One region of the Arthrobacter monumenti genome, then DNA from elsewhere that is predicted to be linked to it. Evidence: riboswitches for the same ligand, from Rfam matches in the RefSeq annotation. Region 1 holds a riboswitch; the other holds the start of a gene.
What was found. Region 1 has a riboswitch for S-adenosylmethionine ahead of ACX80B_RS03735 (bifunctional o-acetylhomoserine/o-acetylserine sulfhydrylase). Riboswitches for the same ligand answer to the same signal wherever they lie in the genome.

Region 1 (4,208 bases):
GCATTCTGGTCAGCTCCCTGATCCGCGGCAGTTACCACCTCTACCAGGGGATCGGACCGTTCATCGGGAACTTCATTATGGGTCTGATTTTCGGTTACTTCTACTCGAGGTACGGCCGGGTGATGCCCCTGGTGATTGCGCACGCCCTTTTGGATATTGGTGCGTTCGTCGGCTTCACCCTCTTCGGCGACGCCCTCGGCTTGGGCTAACTCCGGAGAGGTTGGAGAGGGTCCCGCGCTGAAGGGGACCCCGAACTGGTTGGGTTCCCTGCCCCCGCCCGGTCAGGTAATACCACCTCCGGATCTGCTTCTGCTTCAATCCGGGACATTTAGACATGCGCGCGCATGGCTAATGTCCCAACCTGAAGCCAAGATGTCCTAGCGCCGCTCCTGTCCGGGGGACCAGAGGTGTTTTCGCTTATCCGTTGCCAGTCCTGCTGCCCGCAGCTTCGCCGGAAGATTGGGTGGTGCATCAGGTCCGGCACCCCACACGTCGGACCACAACCACCGGACCATCCCGCGCCCGGTCATCCGCATGGCATCCTCACGGACTTTTTCTGCGTTCAGGATGTCGGATGGCAGATTGCCCTGAAGAAACTCATTACGGGAGTACTTGGCCAGACCGTCGTATTCACCGAGCAGCCGTAACTCCTCCCAGTAGAAGTCACTGATCCCGATCAATGACCCGTCCTCATCCTCGACACGGTACTGCAGCTCCGGCTGAACGAACCCTTCGAGATACATATTGGCTCGACTCGCGGATTCGCCGGGAGAACCTGAGCGTACGTCCGCAAAGCGCATGACGTTTGAAACCCGCTTGAATTTGGTCTTTGAATTCAGTCGTTCCGCGATGGCCATTATTTCGTTCTTACTGAGTGATTCCAACAACTCCTCGCTGTCTGCGTTGAGCACATGATCGGCGGCGGCGACGGCTTGTGGAAACGGAACCGAAAGGGCCAACTCGATGACAGTTTGCGCACGCGTAGTAACCCACAATTCCTTGCGTTGGACCGGTGATTCCAATTCCAGGTCCCGGTGGCTTTGGACGCCTGCGCTCAAACGGCCATGGGTAGACGGTCCAACCTGGACGTGGACATGGTTCTTGGCACCGAAAAACGGAATGCCCCATACCGAAGCTGCCGACTGCCGTGAAAAAATGGGATCGGATGCCGGTCCTTGAGCGACTGCTTCAACTTTCAGACGGTACTGGTCCCACCATGTGAGGTCCTGCCATTCGCGGGCGGGAGCATAGATACCAGGTCTTACCCGGACCAAGACGCCACGCTGCACCTGACGTGCGAGTGATCTTCGATTCTCTCCGGCTCGTTCGTAGTCGCTGACGGATATGAGAGCGTTCGCCATGATTCCAGCGTGCTGTATGGCACCGACCAGCGACAGCGCCATCTTCCTGGACGTGGAAAACCCATCAGTGTCCCGCCTCTGTGGAGGAGAACCGATCAGCGTGGCGGATAACCGGGAGTGCGGACGGGTATCGACTTGGAGCGTGGCGGATCGCTCATGACTAGGGCGTGGCGGACGGGTCCGAACTAGGAGCGTGGCGAACGGTGTAGGTACAACGGTGTAGTACTGAGGTCGGCGACAGGGCCGGTACCGGCGTCACTGGACAGATGAATACACGGTTCTGGAGCCAGAGCGGCGAAAAGCTTCAATCCGGGACAATTCGACATGCGCGCGCCTGTCGAATTGTCCCAAACTGAAGCAAAGGAAGGTGGCGAGGAAGGATCTGCTAGATCTCGACGGTGCCAGTAGGAGTTTCGAACTTCGCGGACATGATGCCCGGAGTACCGTTCGGAGCCATCCACTCGACCTTTACGTCGTCCAGCGGGTTTCCGACGTCGGTCCCGAGCCATTCCGTAACCCGTGCGGCGGAGCCGGCGATGGTCAGGGAGGTCAGCTTCACGTCGTTTTGCCGTGCGTTGGAAGGGTGCAGATCCGGGTCGCCCTCCCACTTAAGCATGTAGGGGACCTGGGGGTCGGCGATCAGACCCTTGATGCCGATCTGCCGCCAGACCAGCTCCCGTCCGTCGGGGAATTTGCGGTTGCCGGGGACGGATTCACGGCCCAGGCGTTGTTCAAACGGAGTCAGGTCATCGACCGCAACGCACCAGCCCATCCAACCGCCGCCGGCTTCCGAGCGGGCCCGGACGGCCTGCCCAAAAGGCGCCTTGTCCGAGGCCGGATGATCCAGCACTTCCACCACTTCGGCATAGTGGCCATCGGTCAGGGGAAAGATCATGTTCCGGGTACCGAAACGAGGATGGACACCACCCTTTACGGCATCTATTCCGAGGGCGTCGGCGACCCTTTCAGCTGTCGCGGCGAGTCCGTCAGGTCCACAGGCATATGAGATGTGATCCAAGCGCATAGTTCATCTTTACACGTTGTGATTCGCGTCTCGACTTAGGCCAACCTAATGCCGGTCCAAGACCCCTCGGCACGTAATTGTTACGCCACTTCATGTCATATTCTTGCCCTCCGCCGATTCATTTCCCACACTTGAATCAGGTCATGAGTGTCAGCAGAGTCTTGTAGACCGCCGGCGTGGTTTAACCGCGCGGACGGGAATGAGATTCAATGCCCCGGCTTGCTGACCGGCAACCCTCCATCCGCGGTGGGGTGCCCCGGGTGAAGACCTGGCATTCAGCCAGAAGGTTGAGTGCAAGCGCGGGTCACATCTCGTGCTGGAATGCACGTTCCAGCCAAGCTCTGTCGGCCCCGATCGACAGGAGTCTTCCATGAGCAATAACTGGTCTTTTGAAACCCGCCAGATCCATGTTGGCCAAGAGCCGGATTCAGCAACAGGCGCACGGGCGCTGCCTATCTACCAAACGACGTCGTTCGTCTTCGACAGCGCGAAGCAGGCCGCCGACCGGTTTGCCCTGGCCGAGCTCGGCCCGATCTACAGCCGGATCGGCAATCCCACCTCTGAAGCAGTCGAGGCACGCATCGCCAGCCTGGAAGGCGGCGTCGGCGCTCTGCTCGTCGCTTCCGGGCAGGCAGCCACCACCTACTCGATTCTCAATGTCGCCGAATCGGGCGATCACATTGTTGCCAGCCCCAGCCTGTACGGCGGCAGCTACAACCTGCTCCAGCACACGCTCCGCAAGCTGGGCATTGAGGTCAGTTTCGTGGCGGATCCGGACAATCTGGACCAGTGGCGCGATGCCGTCCGGCCCAACACGAAGGCGTTCTTCGCCGAGTCGGTCTCGAATCCACGCCAGGACGTGCTCGACATCGAGGGTGTCAGCACGGTCGCGCACCAGGCCGGCGTGCCGCTGATTGTGGACAACACCCTGGCCACGCCGTACCTGATCCGGCCGATCGAGTGGGGCGCCGACGTCGTCGTTCATTCAGCGACCAAATACCTGGGCGGGCACGGCAACGCCATCGCGGGCGTAATTGTCGACGCCGGCAAGTTCGACTACACGCAGGACCCTGAGCGGTTCCCCGGCTTCAACGACCCGGACCCGACCTACAACGGGCTGGTCTTTGGCCGCGACCTCGGCGAAGGCGGAGCGCTCGGCGCCAATCTGTCCTATATTCTCAAGGCGCGGGTGCAGCTGCTGCGCGACCTCGGTTCCGCCGTCGCGCCGATGAACGCGTTCCTGATCGCCCAGGGCCTCGAAACCCTCAGCCTCCGGATCGAGCGGCATGTGGAGAACGGGCAGAAGGTCGCACAGTGGCTTGAGAAGCACGACGCCGTCGAGTCCGTCGCGTACGCAGGCCTGCCTTCCAGCCCGTGGTACGAGCGGGGACGGACCTACAGCCCCAAGGGAATCCCGGCGGTCATCGCTTTCAATATCGACGGCGGGCTGGAAGCCGGCAAGCGCTTCGTCGACGCGCTGGAGCTGCATTCGCACGTGGCCAACATCGGTGACGTCCGGTCGTTGGTCATTCATCCGGCGTCTACCACGCACAGCCAGCTCTCCGATCAGGAGCAGGTCGCCGCCGGTGTTTCACCGGGACTGGTCAGACTGTCGGTGGGGCTTGAGAACATTGAGGACATCCTGGCTGACCTGGATGCCGGCTTCAGGGCGGCCAAGGCAGAGTGAGCACGTCGTCCCAACTGCGAAGGGGATGGAAGGAGCCGGCTCCGTTGGACGGGGCTGGCGCGCCTGCTCATGACCCACTGCACGCAGAAGCGCGCGCAGCGGCAGGTTCGTGGCCGCAGCAGGGTGGACTATGGCT
Region 2 (4,208 bases), on a different contig from region 1:
TGTACGACGACGTCGCACCCCTTGAGTGCGTCGACAAGCTCTGCGTGCCCGCCCGAGGCGACGTCGTGCCGAACCCAGGTGACGCCGTCGTACGGTTCTGCCTTCCCGTCCGGCAGCCGCCGGGCTATTCCGACCAGCTCCACCTCGCCGTCGTACTCTGCTGCTGCCTGCTTGAAGCGCCGCAACAGCGCCGTCCCGACGTTTCCGGTAGCCCCTACGATCGCAATACGCATGCTCTGACGGTAGCAATGCGGCGGCGTCACAACAATGCGCCGCCCGAACCGTACCTAGTGGGCCAGTGCCGCACTTCCGATCCGGAAGCTGCTGCCCTTGTGTTCGTCGGGCAGCTTGTCTCCCTTGTTGAACAGCTTGTTCCGCAGGGTGCCTTCGACGTATTCGGTGGGGTAGGCGCCGCGCTTCTGGAGTTCCGGCACCACGAATTCGATGACGTCCTCGAAAGTCCCGGGGGTGATGGCGTAGGCAAGGTTGAAGCCGTCGACGTCGGTCTCGTCCACCCAGGAAATCAACTGTTCGGCGATTTCCGCTCCGGACCCGACCATGCGCGGACCCAAGCCGCCGATGCCCGCCGACTCGGCGATGTCACGCAGGGTCCACGGCGTGCCATCGTCGTTCACCTTTTGGAAGTTCGTCACCGCGGACTGGATGGCGTTCGAATCCACATTGCCAATCGGCTCGTCCAGGTCATGGCCGGACAGGTCCACGCCCATCCAGCCGGACATCAGCGCCAGCGCCCCTTCGTTGCTGATGTACTGCTGGTAATCCTGGTGCTTCGCGTCTGCCTTCTCCGAGGTCTCGTCCGTGATGATGGTCAGCAGTGTGTAGATGCGCACCGAATGCCGGTCTCGGCCCGCGGCTTCGACGGCGTCGCGGATCTTCTTCACGGTTTCCTTCAGCCGGGTCTTGGTGGGGGAGCCGACGAAGATCGCCTCGGCGTTCCCGGCGGCGAATTCGATGCCGCGGGGGGATGCGCCGGCCTGGTAGATCACCGGAGTGCGCTGCGGTGAGGGCTCGCTGATGTGGCTCAGCGGGACGTTGAAGTATTTGCCCTCGTGGACGATGTTGTGGACTTTGTCCGGGTCGGTGAAGACGCCGGTTTCGCGGTCGCGTACGACGGCGTCGTCCTCCCAGGAGCCTTCCAGCAGTTTGTAGATGACCTCAAGGTACTCATCGGCGTGGTCGTACCGTTCGTCATGCTCCAGTTGGTCCTTCGCGCCCAGGTTCTGGGCCGCGGAGGGCAGGTAACCGGTCACCACGTTCCAGCCGACACGGCCATTGGTGATGTGGTCCAGTGTGGAGAGCCGGCGGGCAAACGGGTACGGATGTTCGTAGGCGGTGCCGGCGGTGATGCCGAAGCCAAGGTGCTCGGTGACGAGGGCCATGGCAGAGACGAGCAGTGCAGGATCGTTGACCGGTGTCTGGGCGGCGGAGCGCACCGCCGCGTCGCGGTTGCCGCCGAACGCGTCGTAGGTACCCAGCACATCGGCGATGAAAATCCCGTCAAAGAAGCCCTTCTCGAGGGTCTTGGCCAGTTCGGTCCAGTAGCGGATATCGGTGTAATTGGCGGACCGGTCATCCGGGTGGCGCCACAGTCCAGGCGACTGGTGGCCGACGCAGTTCATGTCAAAGGCGTTGAAGCGGACGTGCCGCGGGGAGTTCTCGTTCGTTGTCATCGCAGGGGCTCCTTCGAATCGGCCCATGGAATGCACATCCTGCCGCATAGCTCCGCGCCGGGTAGGGCGGGAGAGTCTGCTTCAGCTGATGCTTCTCCATCGGTCCTGGCAGTAGCACCTTTTTCGTGTCGAAACACGACTTGGTTGCTGCGGCTTCAACGATCCAGGTCTCTCGGCCGCTCGGGATGGTTACAGCCTCTATTGGACCCCAAATGGCCCGTGTAACGAAAATTCTCCCCGGTCACAATCCGTAACGCGATTCCTCAGGGGAGGGATGGGACGGTGTGGAGAATCCAATGCGGGTCGCGGCGCAATGGGGCGAGCGTCCTACCTGGGAAGCAACTGCGGGTGGAACTTTTCGGTGACGTCGGGATGGGCGCGCGCCCGGCCCTTGAGCATATTGGCGCCAAAGCTCGAGAGCATCGGGTTGGACGGATCGTCCGTTCTGCCGCGGGACGCAGCTTGTAGGCCGCGGGGGAGCGGAACCGGGTCGATGATTGCGTCCAGGCGCGGAGCCCAGAAGAAGGGCACCGAGTAGCGGTCGACGCCGGGCGGCGGAGCAGTGACGCGATGAACAGTGGCCGTGATGAAGCCGTCGGTGGCAACTTCGAGCATCTCGCCCAGATTGACCACCAGTGCGCCCTCTATCGGCTCCACGGGCAGCCATTCGTCAGATTCCGGCGGCCGCACCTCGAGCCCGCCGACCATGTCCTGCAACAGCAAGGTGACAAAACCATAGTCCGCGTGGACTCCCACACCCTGGTTGCCGGCGTCCTCAACGACGCCACCGACATAATGCACCAGCTTCCCCATCCAGTGCGGAGTGCCGGCAAACGGCTCGTCGAAGTAATCCTCCGGTAGGTCCAGACCCACTCCGATGGCGGAGAGCAGCTCCTGGCCAACGTTGGACATTAGTTCCGCCCAGGCCATGGCGTTCTCCCGCAGCCCCGGCTGAACCTCGTCCGGCCATTGGTTGGGGCCACGGAGCAGCCAATACTGCTGATCCTGCGGATACTCGGCGACGGGTTCACTCTCCGGCGAGTAGTCCAGTTGCTCGCGGGCGTCGGCCTGCCCCTGGGTCCGTTCGGTGCCCATCCGGGTGTACCCGCGGAAGTGCGGGGAGTTCCGGTTGTCCAGCTTGAGCCGCTCCTCCAGAGGCAGGTCGAAGAAGCGTTTCATCGAATCGAGGAGTGCGGACACCTGCCCGTCGGCGGCGCCGTAGCCGGTGATTTGGAAGAAGCCGACGCGATGGGCTGCATCGCGCAGCTGGTCGATGAACTCCGGATTGAAACTGCCATCGGCCAGCCGGGCGGTGCTCATATCCAGGACGGGAATCGTCGCCTGAGGTGCATTCATGTTCGCAGGCTAGCACCGGCGGCCGCAATGAGAAGCATGAACATTACGGTTTAATTCATCTTCCCGGCGTCGCTGTTGGGCGTGAAGCGGACGGCGAAGGGTCCGGGCGGATATACCGCCCGGGCCCCTCATCTATCCTGAGACTGGGTTACCCCATCCCAAGGTCTTTAGCCGTCCTGCTTCTCCATCAGCTTGTCCGGCGGAGTTCCAACAACCTTGATCTTGTCCCAACCGAGGAGCTCGCCCTCGTCGTCGAAGACCACGATCTTATTCCGGCCAGGGCGGGTGTCTTCCGGGGTCGTCACCGTAACGGTGCCGTCCGCGGAAACCTCGTGCCATCCCAGGCTGGAACTTTTGAGGTAGACGTGGACCCAGGCGCCGGCGTCGAGGTTCTCCAGGACGACGTCGGAGGATCCGCGGGGGAACTTCTCATCGTCCAGGCCGAGGTCGATCCTGCTGTCCTTCTTCAGGTCCTTCCGGTCCGCCGGCTCAGGGACGAAATCCGGCTTGCCGTTCCCGTCGTCCTCACCGCCGTCGTCGGTGGTTCCGACCTCGAGCGGCAACACCTCGGCCTTGCCGCCATCGGCACCGCCGAAGGTCTTCAGCGATTCCTCCTGGTACAAGTTCGGATCTCCCGCACCAATGGCGCCGGTGTTGTTGTGCAGGTGCAGGAACAGCGCCTGCGCATCGGTTACGTGCTTGGCCCGGTGTGCCGTGACGCCGTTGCCTTCGTGATCGTCGAACAACAGGTCTGCCGGCCCGTCGAACTCGCCTGGCTCGAACCATACAGCCGGGCGGACCGGGTTGTAGGAGATCCAATCAGTGGAGTCGACCGGAACGGCGTTGCCTTCCTCGTCAGCGCTGTAGTAACTGGTGGTCACTACCCGGTAGCTGATGTCCTTCGCCGCTTCCGGGTTGAGGCCCAGGTCGGAGAATGCAACCGGCAGCGTCATGACATTCGTGTCGAACGGGTTGGTCTTCTCCGTCTGGAAGTCCGCGTTGCCGGCCATGTTGTTCATGACCTGCAGGCCGACTTGCTCTCCGGTTTCCAGGTCGTAGAGGAAGACCAGCACCAGATCCAGTCCGGCTGCCATGCCGGTCCGGGCGAGGTAGTCCGCCCTGCCATCGGTGTTGATGTCGATCTCGACACCAACACTGGTC

Region 2: another riboswitch for S-adenosylmethionine. It lies ahead of ACX80B_RS16395 (LLM class flavin-dependent oxidoreductase); the one in region 1 lies ahead of ACX80B_RS03735 (bifunctional o-acetylhomoserine/o-acetylserine sulfhydrylase).

The regions. Positions count from the first base shown of each region.
Region 1 is NZ_JBTNCY010000002.1:179,459-183,666, reverse strand. Features, by position in the region: gene ACX80B_RS03750 (CPBP family intramembrane glutamic endopeptidase) at 1-209, shown strand, start outside; gene ACX80B_RS03745 (hypothetical protein) at 378-1,361, opposite strand; gene ACX80B_RS03740 (VOC family protein) at 1,747-2,385, opposite strand; SAM riboswitch class IV at 2,525-2,691, shown strand; gene ACX80B_RS03735 (bifunctional o-acetylhomoserine/o-acetylserine sulfhydrylase) at 2,702-4,072, shown strand; gene metX (homoserine O-acetyltransferase MetX) at 4,207-4,208, shown strand, end outside.
Region 2 is NZ_JBTNCY010000012.1:76,024-80,231, reverse strand. Features, by position in the region: gene ACX80B_RS16400 (NAD-dependent epimerase/dehydratase family protein) at 1-233, opposite strand, end outside; gene ACX80B_RS16395 (LLM class flavin-dependent oxidoreductase) at 288-1,691, opposite strand; SAM riboswitch class I at 1,785-1,883, opposite strand; gene ACX80B_RS16390 (isopenicillin N synthase family dioxygenase) at 2,019-3,047, opposite strand; gene ACX80B_RS16385 (S8 family peptidase) at 3,215-4,208, opposite strand, start outside.